3 regions of the Streptomyces sp. NPDC127119 genome follow, and region 3 is predicted to be linked to each of the others. Evidence: riboswitches for the same ligand, from Rfam matches in the RefSeq annotation. Region 3 holds a riboswitch; each other region holds the start of a gene.
The links. Region 3 has a riboswitch for thiamine pyrophosphate ahead of ACFVH5_RS30340 (thiamine ABC transporter substrate binding subunit). Riboswitches for the same ligand answer to the same signal wherever they lie in the genome.
Positions count from the first base shown of each region.

Region 1: linked by a shared signal. The riboswitch ahead of thiO (glycine oxidase ThiO) and the one ahead of ACFVH5_RS30340 (thiamine ABC transporter substrate binding subunit) in region 3 are both predicted to bind thiamine pyrophosphate.
Region 2: linked by a shared signal. The riboswitch ahead of thiC (phosphomethylpyrimidine synthase ThiC) and the one ahead of ACFVH5_RS30340 (thiamine ABC transporter substrate binding subunit) in region 3 are both predicted to bind thiamine pyrophosphate.

Region 1 is NZ_JBHXTO010000193.1:154-3,419, reverse strand. Features, by position in the region: gene ACFVH5_RS40750 (thiazole synthase) at 1-94, opposite strand, end outside; gene thiS (sulfur carrier protein ThiS) at 97-303, opposite strand; gene thiO (glycine oxidase ThiO) at 300-1,508, opposite strand; TPP riboswitch at 1,506-1,619, opposite strand; gene ACFVH5_RS40735 (hypothetical protein) at 1,671-2,015, shown strand; gene ACFVH5_RS40730 (NAD(P)/FAD-dependent oxidoreductase) at 2,095-3,266, shown strand, end outside.
Region 2 is NZ_JBHXTO010000004.1:31,854-35,119, forward strand. Features, by position in the region: gene ACFVH5_RS03160 (YibE/F family protein) at 1-1,084, opposite strand, end outside; TPP riboswitch at 1,156-1,312, shown strand; gene thiC (phosphomethylpyrimidine synthase ThiC) at 1,305-3,200, shown strand.
Region 3 is NZ_JBHXTO010000092.1:14,719-17,984, reverse strand. Features, by position in the region: gene ACFVH5_RS30355 (hypothetical protein) at 1-42, opposite strand, end outside; gene ACFVH5_RS30350 (DUF6233 domain-containing protein) at 117-458, opposite strand; gene rlmN (23S rRNA (adenine(2503)-C(2))-methyltransferase RlmN) at 691-1,797, shown strand; TPP riboswitch at 1,870-1,975, shown strand; gene ACFVH5_RS30340 (thiamine ABC transporter substrate binding subunit) at 2,054-3,154, shown strand; gene ACFVH5_RS30335 (ABC transporter permease) at 3,130-3,266, shown strand, end outside.

The sequences.
Region 1 (3,266 bases), on a different contig from region 3:
GTTCGAGCACGTCGAGGCTGGGGGCACCGCCGGTGCCCATGATCAGCCGGGACGTGTAGGACGTACCGCCGAGGACGAAGGGGTCGTCGGCCATGGTCAGCCTCCTTGGACGGCGGTGAGTACTTCGACGCGGTCTCCCTCGCGCAGGAGGGTCGCCGGCCACTGCGTGCGCGGCACGACGGTCTCGTTGAGCGCGGCGGCGACACCGGAGGGGGCCGCGCAGAGAGCGGTCACGAGGGTGTCGAGGGCGGTGTCGGCGGCGAGTTCCCGCCGTTCCCCGTTGACGAGGACGGTCACGCTCATGCGGGCTGCTCCGTGAGTGCGGCGGCGTCGAACCGGTCCGGGGTGAACGGGAGCGCCACTTCCGGGAGTTCACCGGTGGTCAGGGCGTGCGCCAGGGCGTCGCCGGTGACCGGGGTGAGCAGCACGCCGTTGCGGTGGTGGCCGGTCGCGAGGAGCAGCCCGGGAAGCCGGGTGGGACCGAGCAGGGGCGCGTTGTCGGGGGAGCCGGGGCGCAGTCCGGCACGCGTTTCGGTGAGCGGCAGCTCGGTGATGCCGGGGACGAGTTCGTGGGCGTCCCGCAGCAGCTCGTACACGCCGCCCGCGGTCACCGTGGTGTCCCAGCCCAGCTCCTCGCTGGTCGCGCCGACGACCAGCTCGCCGTTCTCGCGCGGCACCAGGTAGACGTGGCTGCCGCGGACCATGGCACGCACGGTCCGGCTCAGGAAGGGCGCGCCGGGGCCCTTGAACGCGGGGGCGGGCTCCGGCATGGCCAGCCGCAGCACCTGCCCCTTCACGGGCCGTACCGGCGGCAGTACGTCCTCGGGCACACCCGCGAGACGTCCGCTGAGGCTGCCCGCGGCGAGGACGACCTGCCCCGCGGACAGCTCGGTGCCGTCCGTCGTGACGACTCCGGCCGCACGGCCCCCTGCGACGGTCAGGCACTCGGCCCACGTCCGGTGGAAGGTCACCCCGGCCCGTTCGCAGGCCGTGACCAGGGCCGCGGCGAGCCGGCGCGGGTCGATCTGGTGGTCGCCGTCCACCCGCAGTCCGCCGCGCACCCCGGGCGCGAGCATCGGCTCCAGGCGGCGGCACTCGCGGCCGCTCAGCCACTCCGACTCCAGGCCCGACCGGCTCTGCAGGGCGTGCAGTTCGCGCAGATGGGCGCGGTCGTCGGCGTCGAGCGCGACGGTCAGCGTGCCGCACCTGCGGTGGCCGAGATCCTGGCCGGACGCCTCGGTCAGTTCCGCGACGAAGTCCGGATAACGCTCCGCCGAGGCCAGGTTGAGGCCGAGCAGGGTCTCCTCGCCGTAGTGCAGCTCGGTGACGGCGGCCAGCATGCCGGCCGCGACCTGCGCGGCGCCGCCGCCCGGTTCGGGATCCACCAGCGCGGTCGTCAGCCCGCGCTGCGCGGCCCGCCAGGCGGTGACCAGACCGATGATCCCGCCTCCGACGACCAGAACGTCGGTGGTCGGGGTGCTCGGGGGTGCTTGCGGTGTACGCGACATGGGCGTCCAGCCCCTCCCTTCGCCGGCATGACCCGGATCAGGTTCGTACGGTCGGAGGCCGTCCCAGCCTCCCTCTCAGCCCGGTACGCCCGGGCTCCCGCGAGTGCTTTACGTTGGCCACCCTAGCTCTTCGTCCCGCACCCCAGTAGGGAGCCTCACGGCATGGCCCGCTCGCTCGACGGACTCGTTCTCGCCCCGGTGGCCGACCAGGCACCGGGTCAGGTGGGTACGCGCACCCGGTTCGCGTACCGCGAGCGGGACGGCGTGATCTGGGCCGACTACACGGGCGGTGACGTCCTACGCGGTCATCTCGTCGGCACCCGCGAGGGCGACCGGCTCGACTTCCGGTACGTACAGCTGAAGACGGACGGAACCACCTCCTCCGGGCACTGTGCGTCGCAGGTCGGCGAGACCCCCGACGGCCGGGTGCGGCTGGCGGAGACCTGGGAGTGGGAGTCCCAGGAGGGCAGCGGGACGAGTGTGGTCGAAGAGGTCACCCTCGGCTGACGCCGTGATCCGGCGGTGTGCAACAGCTCACCGACCGCGCACCTGACCGACGATTTCACCGACTGTCTATGGTGACCGGGTGAGCGAGCTGACACAGGAACCGGGCCCGGCGGCGCGCGTACGCGTCGTGATCGTCGGCGCCGGCATGGCAGGGGTCCAGACCGCCGTCGCCCTGCGGGAACAGGGCTTTGCCGGCAGCGTGACCCTGATCGGCGCGGAACCCCACCAGCCGTACGACCGGCCGCCGCTGTCCAAGGCCGTACTGCTCGGCAAGGCCGAGGGATCCGCCTTCGACGTCGACTTCGAGACCCTCGACGTGGAACTGCGCCTGGGCCTCGAAGCGACCGGCGTCCGCCCCGACGCCCGCGAACTCGACACGGCCGAGGGGCACGTCCCGTACGACGTCCTGGTCGTCGCCACCGGAGCGGAACCCGTCCGGCTGCCGGGCGCCGAGGGCGTGCCCGGAGTCCATCTGCTGCGCACCCTCGACGACGCCGAACGGCTGCGGCCCGTCCTCGCCCGGCAGCACGACATCGTGGTGGTGGGCGCCGGGTGGATCGGCGCGGAGTTCGCCACCGCGGCGCGTGAGGCGGGGTGCTCGGTGACCGTCGTCGAGGCCGCCGGCCGGCCGCTCGTGGGCGCGCTGCCCGAGGAGGTGGCCGCGCCCATGACCGCCTGGTACGCGGACAGCGGGGCGTCGCTGCGCACCCACGCGCGCGTGGAGCGCGTCGAGCCCGGCGCGGTGGTGCTCGACGACGGCTCGCGGCTGCCCGCGGGTGCCGTGGTCGTCGGGATCGGGGCGCGGCCCGCCACGTCCTGGCTGGCCGGGTCGGGGATCGAACTCGGCGCCCACCGGGAGGTCGTCGCGGACGACCATCTGCGCACCTCCCTGCCGGACGTGTACGCGGTCGGCGACTGCGCGTCGTTCCCGTCGGGCCGGTACGGGGAGCGGCTGCTGGTCCACCACTGGGACAACGCGCTCCAGGGGCCGCGCACGGTCGCGGCGAACATCGTGGGGGAGACGCCCACGCCGTACGACCCGGTGCCGTACTTCTGGTCCGAGCAGTTCGGCCGCTTCGTCCAGTACGCGGGGCATCACGGGGCGGCCGACGCGCTGCTCTGGCGGGGGGATCCGGCGGGGCCCTCCTGGTCGGTGTGCTGGCTCCGGGAGGGGCGGCTGGTGGCGGTCCTGGCGGTGGGTCGGCCGCGGGACCTTGCGCAGGGGCGCCGGCTGATCGAGTCCGGCACCCG
Region 2 (3,266 bases), on a different contig from region 3:
GCTCCCAGACCGCCGACGTCTGCGTCACCGTGACGTCGTCGAGCACGCCGAGCGAACCGATGATGACACCCGCGAGCAGCAGACCGCTCATGTCGATGGACGGGTAGAGACCGTGGATCAGGCCGGTGTTGTCATCGGTGTTGCCGGTCAGCGCGGCCCAGTCGATGAACAGTGAGCCGAGCAGTCCGATCAGCACCAGGGACAGCAGGGTGCCCAGTACGGCGACCGATGTCCGGGCCGAGAGACCGTGGCACATGTAGAGCGCGATCAGCATGATGGCGCTGGCCCCGACCACCGCCACGACCAGCGGATTCGATCCCTGAAGGATCGCGGGCAGGATGAAGAACGTCAGGATCAGGAAGCTGACGGCCAGGGCGATCAGTGCCATGACACCGCGCATCCGGCCCACCACGACCACGGCGAGGGCGAAGATGCCGGCGAGCAGCGCCATGGGGAGTTTTCGGTTCACATCGGTGACCGAGTACTGGAGTTCCTTGGGGGCGTCGGGCGCGTACGCCACGATCACCTCCTGGCCCTGCTCCAACTGCCGTGAGGAGTCCGGCTGGACGATCTCCGTGAAGGTACGGCCCTTGTCCTTGCCGGAGTCGACCCGGATCGTCGCCTTCTTGCAGGTGCCCGAGTCCTGCTGCTGAGCCGATGAGCCCTCGGCCGTCGAGGTGTCGCCGGTCGGAGTCCCGCCCGAGGCGTTCACGGACTTGCAGTCGACCTTGTCGACCTTGGTCACGCTGGCCTGCTGGGTCTGCCGGTCGAAGCCGACGCCCGTGCGCTCATGACCGGGGGCACCGCCGGGCCAGAGCACCGCGAGACCGACAACGACCGCCGCGGCGAAAGGAATCAGCACCGCCGCGATGATCTTGCGCAGATGCATGGAGACCGGAGCCGCGGGGCCATGACTGTGCGAGTGGCCGTGCCCGCCACCGACAGGACCGTCGCCGCCGGGCCGGTCGCCACCGCCTCCGGGGCCATGGGGTCCCTGTCCAGGCCCGCCGTGACCGTGGCCGTCGTGGCCGTGTCCGTGGGGCGGTTCGGACGGCGGAAGTGGGGGCTGTTGCGTCGTGGTCACCGACCGATCATCGCAAGAACGAGAGGGGCCCACTGTTCACCGCGCCCATTGTGACGCTAGCGTGGAAGCACCTTTGCACACGCGGGAGCTCGGAGCACCGGGCTGAGAGGGCGCTGACCTCCGTATCCGCGATGTTTCACGTGGAACATCGCCGGACGGGAAACGCTGCGTCGACCGCCGAACCTGTTACCGGGTAATGCCGGCGTAGGGAGTAGGTCTCATGACCAACAAGGACGTACGCACGCCTGCCTCCAGCCAGACGGGCGGGGCGCACGCCCCGGTCGACGGCACCGAGGTGTCCGCAGCGGCCGAGAACGGCGGCGCAGCCGCTTCGCCCGGGAACGGCGAAGCCGGGAAGTCCGAAACCGCGAAGTCCATCGGCTGGCACAAGGCGTATGTCGCGGGCTCGCGCCCCGATCTGCGGGTGCCGGTCCGTCAGGTGCATCTCACCAACGGCGAGTCGGTCACCCTGTACGACACCTCCGGCCCGTACACCGATCCGGTCGTCGACACCGATGTGCGCAGGGGTCTGACGCCCCTGCGCGACAACTGGATCATCGCCCGTGGCGACACCGAGGAGTACGCGGGCCGTCCCGTGAGCCCCGAGGACGACGGGATCAAGCACACCTCGCCGCGCGGCGGACTGCGCAACCTCGACGCGGTCTTCCCGGGGCGTCCGCGGCTGCCCCGCCGGAGCCGTGACGGGCAGGCGGTGACCCAACTCGTCTACGCGCGGCGGGGCGAGATCACACCGGAGATGGAGTACGTGGCCATCCGGGAGAACGTCGACCCCGAGGTCGTCCGTGAGGAGATCGCGGCGGGCCGGGCCGTGCTGCCGGCCAACGTCAACCACCCCGAGATCGAACCGATGATCATCGGCAAGCGGTTCCTGGTGAAGGTCAACGCCAACATCGGCAACTCCGCGGTCACCTCCTCCATCGAGGAGGAGGTCGACAAGATGACCTGGGCGACGCGGTGGGGCGCCGACACGGTGATGGACCTGTCGACCGGCCGCAACATCCACACCACCCGCGAGTGGGTGCTGCGCAACTCCCCCGTCCCCATCGGCACGGTCCCCCTCTACCAGGCGCTGGAGAAGGTCGACGGACGCGCCGAGGAACTCACCTGGGAGATCTACAAGGACACGGTCATCGAGCAGGCCGAACAGGGCGTGGACTACATGACCGTCCATGCGGGTGTGCGGCTGCCGTACGTCCCGCTGACCGCGAACCGCAAGACCGGCATCGTCTCGCGCGGCGGCTCGATCATGGCGGCGTGGTGCCTGGCGCACCACAAGGAGTCGTTCCTGTACGAGCACTTCGAGGAGCTCTGCGAGATCCTCGCCGCGTACGACGTCACGTACTCGCTCGGCGACGGGCTGCGGCCTGGGTCGATCGCGGACGCCAACGACGCCGCGCAGTTCGCGGAGTTGCGGACCCTGGGAGAGCTCAACAAGGTCGCGAAGCGTTTCCACGTGCAGACCATGATCGAGGGCCCGGGACATGTCCCGATGCACAAGATCAAGGAGAACATCGACCTTCAGCAGGAGATCTGCGAGGAGGCGCCGTTCTACACGCTCGGCCCGCTGACGACCGACATCGCGCCTGCGTACGACCACATCACCTCCGGCATCGGTGCCGCGATGATCGCCTGGTGGGGCACGGCGATGCTCTGCTACGTCACGCCCAAGGAGCACCTGGGCCTGCCCAACCGTGACGACGTCAAGACGGGCGTCATCACCTACAAGATCGCGGCCCACGCGGCGGACCTCGCCAAGGGGCATCCGGGCGCCCAGGGGTGGGACGACGCGTTGTCGGACGCCCGCTTCGAGTTCCGCTGGGAGGACCAGTTCAACCTGGCCCTGGATCCCGACACCGCCCGGGAGTTCCACGACGAGACGCTGCCGGCCGAACCGGCCAAGACGGCGCACTTCTGCTCCATGTGCGGGCCGAAATTCTGCTCGATGAAGATCAGCCACAGCATCAACGAGCAGTTCGGCGGTACGGCGGACGCGGGGGCCACACCCGAAGAGGTCGCCGACGGGATGCTCCAGAAGTCCAAGGAGTTCGCCGCCGCGGGCAACCGGGTCTATCTGCCCATGGCTGCAAGCGAATAGGGTTCCTTCACCTTTGGCCGACCGAACGGTCGTGGTGCTGCGATGCCGAGGTCCTGGACGATCATT
Region 3 (3,266 bases):
CTGGCCGTGGATGGTGACCCGGCGCCCGCGGGCGCCCGTCATGCGGTGCACGACGATGGGCGCCGCGTTCGTCCCGCCCGTCCCGCTCGTGTTCTCGTCCTGCGGCCGTTCGCCGTTCACAGCACACCCAGATCGTTGTCGGGCCGGCAGTAGGGGCACGCGCTGATGCCGTCCTCCGTGAGAGCCCGGAGCGCCTGCTCGCGGGGCAGCGGTTTGGTGTTCTTGCCTGCCATGCCGCAGTCGCTCGTATGGACGGCGTCGGGGGCGGGTCTGCCGCCCGCTCTTCGCAACGCGAGCTTCCAGCCGGGCGTTGCCGAGGGCGGTGTGGGCGTGGCACGGGCGGCGGCTGCCTCCTGACGTTCGAGCTCGGCGATGGTGTCGTCTGTGCGGCGCAGCTGCCAGGCCAGCCATTCGCGGACGCTGCGCAGGCGATCCAGGCGAGGCACTTTATCGGACACGCGTTCGATTCTAGGTCCTAGTGTGGCCTAGATGGCAACGCGACCGCCGGAAGAGGCCCCTGAAGGGGTGAGGAGCCGTGAAGATGCGGCGACCATCCGGCACAGCGGCACAGCGGCACAGCGGCACAGCGGCACAGCGGCACAGCGGCACAGCCGCACAGCCGCACAGCCGTGCGCCCCCGAAACCTCGCGGCTCAGGTCACACGAATCGATCTGCGACACTGGTACAGCCATGCCTAAGCCCGGAGAACTCACATTCGTCGCCCCCCGCGGAGCCAAGAAGCCGCCGCGGCACCTTGCCGATCTCACGCCTGCCGAGCGTAAAGAGGCCGTTGCCGCGGTCGGTGAGAAGCCGTTTCGTGCCAAACAGCTCTCGCAGCACTACTTCTCGCGGTTCGCGCACGACCCCGAGCAGTGGACCGACATCCCTGCCGGCTCGCGCGCCAAGCTGCAGGAAGCCCTGCTGCCCGAGCTGATGACGGTCGTGCGGCATCTGTCCACCGATGACGACACCACCCGCAAGACCCTCTGGCGGCTCTTCGACGGCACGCTCGTCGAGTCCGTGCTGATGCGCTACCCGGACCGGGTCACCATGTGCATCAGCTCACAGGCCGGCTGCGGGATGAACTGCCCGTTCTGCGCGACGGGACAGGCCGGTCTCGACCGGAACCTGTCGACCGGCGAGATCGTGCACCAGATCGTCGACGGCATGCGGGCGCTGCGCGACGGGGAGATCCCCGGTGGCCCGGCGCGGCTCAGCAACATCGTCTTCATGGGCATGGGCGAGCCGCTCGCCAACTACAAGCGGGTCGTCCAGTCCATCCGGGCCCTCACCGACCCGGAGCCGGACGGGCTCGGGCTCTCGCAGCGCGGGATCACCGTCTCGACCGTCGGTCTCGTCCCCGCCATCAACCGGTTCGCCGACGAGGGCTTCAAGTGCCGTCTCGCCATCTCCCTGCACGCACCGGACGACGAGCTGCGCGACACCCTCGTACCGGTCAACACGCGGTGGAAGGTACGGGAAGTGCTGGACGCGGGCTGGGAGTACGCGGCCAGGTCGGGGCGCCGGCTCTCCATCGAGTACGCGCTCATCCGGGACATCAACGACCAGGCGTGGCGCGGTGACCGGCTCGGGCGGATGCTCAAGGGCAAGCCGGTGCATGTGAACCTGATCCCGCTGAACCCGACGCCCGGCTCCAAGTGGACCGCCTCGCGGCCCGAGGACGAGAAGGCGTTCGTCGAGGCGATCGCGGCCCATGGGGTGCCCGTCACCGTCCGGGACACCCGTGGTCAGGAGATCGACGGGGCGTGCGGACAGCTCGCGGCCACCGAGCGGTAGTCTGGCGAGTCGTACGGACATTCCGTACGACAGCATTTCCGTACGACAGCGTTTTCGTATGACGACATCTTCATATTCCGACAGGGGAGCGCCACAGCGCTGAGAGTGCGGGACAGCCCGCAGACCCTCTGAACCTCGCCCAGGTCATTCTGGGTAGGAAGTTCGGTCACTACTCAAGCTGTTGCGCCCTGCCCGGGATCCGTTCGAGGTCCGGGGCAGGGCCGCGTCTCTTCCTGGTCAACCCAGGAGGAATCGAGTGAGCAACAAGAGCAACATCTTCAGGATCACCGCCGTGGTCGCGGCCGGCGGTCTCGGCCTCGCCGCGCTCGGCGCCTGCGGGTCGTCCGACTCCGGGGACGGCGACGGGGGCTCCGGGTCCAAGACCGTCACCCTCGTCAGCCATGACTCCTTCGCGTACACCAAGGACGTACTGAAGGCGTTCGAGAAGGAGTCCGGGTACAAGGTCCGGGTCCTCAAGGACGGCGACGCCGGGCAGGCCGTCAACAAGGCGATCCTCACCAAGGACAACCCGCAGGGAGACGTCCTCTTCGGCGTCGACAACACCCTGCTCTCCCGCGCGCTCGACAACGGACTGTTCCAGTCGTACGAGGCCAAGGGCGCGGACGGCATCCAGGCCCGGTACCGGGTCGACCAGGACAAGCACCGGGTCACGCCCATCGACTCCGGAGACATCTGCGTCAACTACGACAAGGCCTGGTTCAGCGAGCACAAGCTGGCCGTGCCGACGTCCTTCGACGATCTGATCAAGCCCGCGTACAAGGATCTCCTCGTCACCGAGAACGCCTCGACCTCCTCGCCCGGCCTCGGTTTCCTGCTCGGCACCGCCGCCGAGTACGGCGACAAGGGCTGGGAGGGCTACTGGAAGAAGCTCAAGGCCAACGGCGTGAAGGTCGTCGACGGCTGGGAGCAGGCCTACAACGAGGAGTTCTCCGGGTCCGCCGGCGGCAAGAAGGCCAAGGGCGACCGGCCGCTCGTCGTCTCGTACGCCTCCTCGCCGCCCGCCGAGGTCATCTACGCCGACCCCAAGCCGAAGACCGCGCCGACCGGAGTCGCGGACGGCACCTGCTTCCGCCAGGTCGAGTACGCGGGCCTGCTCAGCAACGCGAAGAACACCGAGGGCGGCAAGGCGCTCATCGACTTCCTGGTGGGCAGGCAGTTCCAGGAGGACATGCCGCTCAACATGTTCGTCTACCCGGTGATCGAGGGCGCCAAGGTGCCCGACGCGTTCACGCAGTACGGTCCCGCCGCCGCGAACCCCGAGACCCTGGACCCCGCCAGGATCGCCGACAACCGTGACGAGTGGGTCAAGTCATGGACCTCGCTCGTACTGAAGTAGAGCCCCGCTCGCGCCCCCGGTCTGCGTGGTCTGCGCGCCGGGGGAGCGTGGCACGGCTCGGGCTCATGGTCGTGCCCGTCGCGTTCTTCGGGGTCTTCTTCGCCTATCCGGT